2 regions of the Streptomyces sp. NPDC001902 genome follow, and region 1 is predicted to be linked to the other one. Evidence: riboswitches for the same ligand, from Rfam matches in the RefSeq annotation. Region 1 holds a riboswitch; the other holds the start of a gene.
What was found. Region 1 has a riboswitch for glycine ahead of gcvP (aminomethyl-transferring glycine dehydrogenase). Riboswitches for the same ligand answer to the same signal wherever they lie in the genome.
Positions count from the first base shown of each region.

Region 2: another riboswitch for glycine. It lies ahead of gcvT (glycine cleavage system aminomethyltransferase GcvT); the one in region 1 lies ahead of gcvP (aminomethyl-transferring glycine dehydrogenase).

Region 1 is NZ_JBIATA010000051.1:9,813-12,254, forward strand. Features, by position in the region: gene ACFYYN_RS42685 (DNA polymerase IV) at 1-605, shown strand, start outside; gene ACFYYN_RS42690 (PRC-barrel domain-containing protein) at 518-898, opposite strand; glycine riboswitch at 1,000-1,104, shown strand; gene gcvP (aminomethyl-transferring glycine dehydrogenase) at 1,260-2,442, shown strand, end outside.
Region 2 is NZ_JBIATA010000043.1:21,694-24,135, forward strand. Features, by position in the region: gene gcvT (glycine cleavage system aminomethyltransferase GcvT) at 1-1,031, opposite strand, end outside; glycine riboswitch at 1,083-1,209, opposite strand; glycine riboswitch at 1,211-1,312, opposite strand; gene ACFYYN_RS40885 (AAA family ATPase) at 1,485-2,162, shown strand; gene ACFYYN_RS40890 (hypothetical protein) at 2,197-2,442, opposite strand, start outside.

The sequences.
Region 1 (2,442 bases):
GCCGCACGGTGGTGCTGAAGGTGCGGCGGTACGACTTCACGACGCTGACCCGATCGGAGACCCTGCGCGCCCCGACCGACGACCTCGCGGTGGTGCGGGAGACCGCGGCGCGGCTGCTGGAGGCCGTCGAGATCACCGGCGGCGTACGCCTGCTCGGGGTCGGTGTCGCGGGGCTCGCGGACTTCACGCAGGAGGACCTGTTCGCCCAGGCGGCCGAACGGGAGGAGGAGGCGGGCGAGGGGTCCGCCCCGTCCGAGGGGGCTGACGAGCGGCCCGTGGAGGAAGCCCGGGAGCCGGAGCCGGCGGAGCGGCGCTGGGTGCCGGGCCAGGACGTGCGGCACACCGAGCACGGCGCGGGGTGGGTACAGGGCAGCGGGGTCGGGAGGGTCACCGTCCGCTTCGAGGAGCCGGGCTCGCCGGCGCCGGGGCGGGTGCGCACCTTCGCGGTGACCGACCCGGAACTCGAGCCGTCCGAACCGCTCCCGCTGGTGTTACCGGGCCTGCGGGGGCTCCCGCGTCAGGCGTCGCCGGCCAGCTTGCCGAAGTCGTGGTCCGGCGGGGGCTCCGGCACCGGGCCGGACAGCGAAGGCCCGCTCATGCCGTAGTGGTGGTAGAGCTGCAGCTCCTGCTCGGGGGAGAGGTGCCGGCCCACGCCGAAGTCCGGGGCGTCCTTGATCAGTGCCTTGTCGAACGGCACGCGCAGCTCCTCCCCGGTGAACTCGCTCGGTTCCAGCGGCACGAAGGCGTCGCGGCTGAACAGGCCGGTGCGCACCGCGGCCCACTCGGGCTCTCCGGTGGCGTCGTCGAGGTACACCTCGTCGACCGTGCCGATCTTCATCCCGTTGCGGTCGAAGGCCCTGCGCCCGATGAGGCTGCGCGGATCGATACCGGTCTGCACGGTCCCTCCAACTGGTCGCGATTAATCCTATTTAGGCACGAAAGGTGGCGGCTGTCACATGACCCGTCCCCGGACCGCGCTGGTACGCTGACAGCGGCTGCTGACCCCTTGCGGGAGAGTCCTGGCGACGCGGGGAACCGTCCGCCGGGCGCCGAAGGAGCAAACCCTCCCCGGAATCTCTCAGGCATCCGTACCGCATGGGTGAGGTCACTCTGGAAAGCAGGAAGGGCGGCACACCGCGTGCGCGGCCGCTTCCTCACCGACGGTGAAAGCCGTCCCGGCACCTGCGGGACGGTGAAGCTCTCAGGTTCAGATGACAGAGGGGGAGGCCGTGTCGCGTCAGACCAGGAGGCCTCCGCAGATGACCGCCAACCGCATCCCACTCTCCGAGCTGGAGCGCGGCATCCCCTTCGAGCAGCGCCACATCGGGCCCGACGCCGGTGCGCAGGCCAAGATGCTCGCGCAGGTCGGCTACGGCTCGCTGGACGAGCTGACCGCCGCCGCCGTGCCGGACACCATCAAGAGCGCCGAGGCGCTCGGTCTGTCCGACGCCCGCACCGAGCCCGAGGTCCTCGCCGAGCTGCGCTCGCTCGCCGACCGCAACCAGGTGCTGCGCCCCATGATCGGCCTCGGCTACTACGGCACCTTCACCCCGCCGGTCATCCTGCGCAACGTCATGGAGAACCCCGCCTGGTACACGGCGTACACGCCCTACCAGCCGGAGATCTCCCAGGGCCGCCTGGAGGCCCTGCTGAACTTCCAGACGGTCGTCGCCGACCTCACCGGGCTGTCCACCTCCGGCGCCTCGCTGCTCGACGAGAGCACCGCGGCCGCCGAGGCCATGGCCCTGGCCCGCCGGGTCGGCAAGGTCAAGGACGGCGTCTTCCTGATCGACGCCGACACCTTCCCGCAGACCGTCGCCGTGATCGAGACCCGCGCCGAGCCGACCGGCGTCGAGGTCGTCGTCGCCGACCTCAGCGAGGGCATCCCGGCGGAGATCGCCGAGCGCGGCGTCTTCGGCGTGCTGCTGCAGTACCCGGGCGCCTCCGGTGCCGTGCGCGACCTCAAGCCGCTCGTGGAGCAGGCGCACGGGCTCGGCGCGATCGTCACCGTCGCCGCCGACCTGCTGGCCCTGACCGTGCTCACCTCCCCCGGCGAGCTCGGCGCGGACATCGCGGTCGGCACCACCCAGCGCTTCGGTGTGCCCATGGGCTTCGGCGGCCCGCACGCCGGTTACATGGCCGTCCGTGACGCGTACGCCCGCAGCCTCCCGGGCCGCCTGGTCGGCGTCTCCGTCGACGCCGACGGCGACAGGGCCTACCGTCTGGCCCTGCAGACCCGCGAGCAGCACATCCGCCGCGAGAAGGCCACCAGCAACATCTGCACCGCGCAGGTGCTGCTCGCCGTCATGGCCGGCATGTACGCGGTCTACCACGGCCCGGAGGGCCTGGCGCAGATCGCCCGCCGCACCCACCGCTACGCCTCGGTCCTCGCCGCGGGCCTGCGCGCCGGCGGTGTCGAGGTGACCACCGGAGCCTTCTTCG
Region 2 (2,442 bases), on a different contig from region 1:
GCGCCCGGGGTGGCGTGCGCGGCGTCCACGTAGGCCATGGCGATCGGCTTGCCCAGGGTCGGGGACGGGGCGCCGGAGGTGACCTCGCCGACCACCTCGCCGCCCGCCACCACCGGGTAGCCCGCGCGGGGGACCCGGCGGCCCTGCGCGACCAGGCCGACCAGCTTGCGCGGCGGCGCGGCCTCGGCCTTCGCGGCGGCGGCGGTCAGGGCCTGCCGGCCCACGAAGTCACCCGGCTTGTCGAACTTCACGACCCGGCCGAGTCCGGCGTCGAAGGGGGTGAGCGCGGTGGTCAGCTCGTGCCCGTACAGCGGCATGCCCGCCTCCAGGCGCAGCGTGTCGCGGCAGGACAGGCCGCACGGCACCAGGCCGGCGTCCGCGCCCGCCTCGGTCAGCGCCTGCCAGAGCTTCTCCGCGTCGGCCGGGGCGACGAACAGCTCGAAACCGTCCTCGCCGGTGTAGCCCGTGCGGGCGATCAGCGCGGGGACGCCGGCGACGGTGCCGGGCAGGCCCGCGTAGTACTTCAGCCCGTCCAGGTCGGCGTCGGTGACCGACTTGAGGATCCCGGGGGACTCCGGGCCCTGGACGGCGATCAGCGCGTACGCGTCCCGGTCGTCGCGGACGGCGGCGTCGAAGCCGGCCGCGCGCTCGGTCACCGCGTCCAGGACGACCTGGGCGTTGGAGGCGTTGGCGACGACCATGTACTCCTGGTCGCCGAGGCGGTAGACGATCAGGTCGTCGAGGATGCCGCCGTCCGGTTCACAGATCATCGTGTAGCGCGCACGGCCCACGGCCAGCGCCGAGATGTGGCCGACCAGCGCGTGGTCCAGGGCCTCGCCCGCGGCCGGACCGGTGACCGTGATCTCGCCCATGTGGGACAGGTCGAAGAGACCGGCCCGGGTCCGCACGGCGGTGTGCTCGTCGCGCTCGCTGGCGTACCGCAGCGGCATGTCCCAGCCCGCGAAGTCGGTCATGGTGGCGCCGAGGGCGCGGTGCAGCGCGTCCAGTGCGGTACGGCGGGGTTCACTCATCGGGCGGGCTCCCAAGGCAAGGAAACGACGGATAGGGCCATGACGGGCAGGCCCTCCCCATCTGTCATCGGAACCTGAGAGGTTCACCTGGACCCTCCGAGCGGAGGAGTCCCGGTTTGCACCTTGGGTGGGACGGCGCCCCGTCGGCCGGGGCGGACTCGTCCGCTTTTCAGATGTGCCTCGGACGCGCGGTATCTGTGCCTGAGAGATTCAAGGGAGGACTTGCTCCTTCGGCGCCCCACCCCGCCGTGGCGGTGCGGAAACTCTCCCGCGCGGCCTCGAACGGCCGGTATGAGATTGAGGCCGCCATCATTGCACGGGCTCCCGCCGTTGTCGCGATCGCGTCCCGGATGTCCCGGTCCGGTTCCGATCCGGTAGTAACCCCGCCGTTCCTCTGGGTAGGCAAAGACACAGGATTTACCATTTCTTGAACGTCGGACCCGGAGGCGAGCTGTGCGGTGGCAGAGTGCGTATGCGACGGCCGGAGGTCCGGCCGTGTCCCGGCCGGTACCGGCGCGGGCCGGGGGAGCGCGCCGCGGGGGCCGGGCCGTGCGGCCGCGCCGGCTCCTCGATCTGCGGCGGGGGCGCCGGCCCGTGCGCACCCTGCGCTACCCGGCGGGCGACGTGCTGGTCGTCTCCGGCCTCCCGGGCGGCGGGAAGAGCACCCTCATGCGGCGCGCGACGGGGGGTGCCCGCCTGATCGACTCTCAGGACGTACGGGAACGCTGGCAGGCCCGGCTGCCGCGGCTGCTGCCGTACGCCCTCTACCGCCCCCTGGTGCGGATCGCGCACTACGCGGGGTTGTGGCGGGCGCTGCGCTCCGGCGACAGCGTCGTCCTGCACGACTGCGGCACCCTGCGCTGGGTGCGCGCCTGGGTCGCCCGTCAGGCCCGGCGCCGCGGGCGGGGCATGCACCTGGTGCTGCTGGACGTCCCCTTGCGGACCGCGCTGGACGGCCAGCGCGAACGCGGCCGGGGGGTGTCGACGTACGCCATGGTCCGGCACCGCAACGCCTCCCGCCGCCTGCTGGCGGAGGCCGAGGCCGGCCGGCTGCCCGCGGCGTGCGCCTCGGTGGTCCTGCTGGACCGCGAAGCGGCCCGGGAGCTCGAGGCCATCGACTTCGACGGCTGAGCGGCCGGGCCGCGACGCGTGAGGGACGGTACCGCTACGGAACCTGCGGTTCCGCCGCGCCCTCCGGCGCGAACTGCCCCTCGGGCGAGAGCTGCCCGTCGGGCGAGAGCTGCCCGTCGGGCGAGAGCTGCCCGTCGGGCGAGAGCTGCCCGTCGGGCGAGAGCTGCTGCCCCTGGTCGTTCAGGGGGAGCGGCAGCGGGATCGGCAGCGGCAGTGCGCCGGTGAGCAGCTTCGGCACCGCCAGCAGCAGGGCCTGCAGGTCGGCGACGACGGTGGCGAC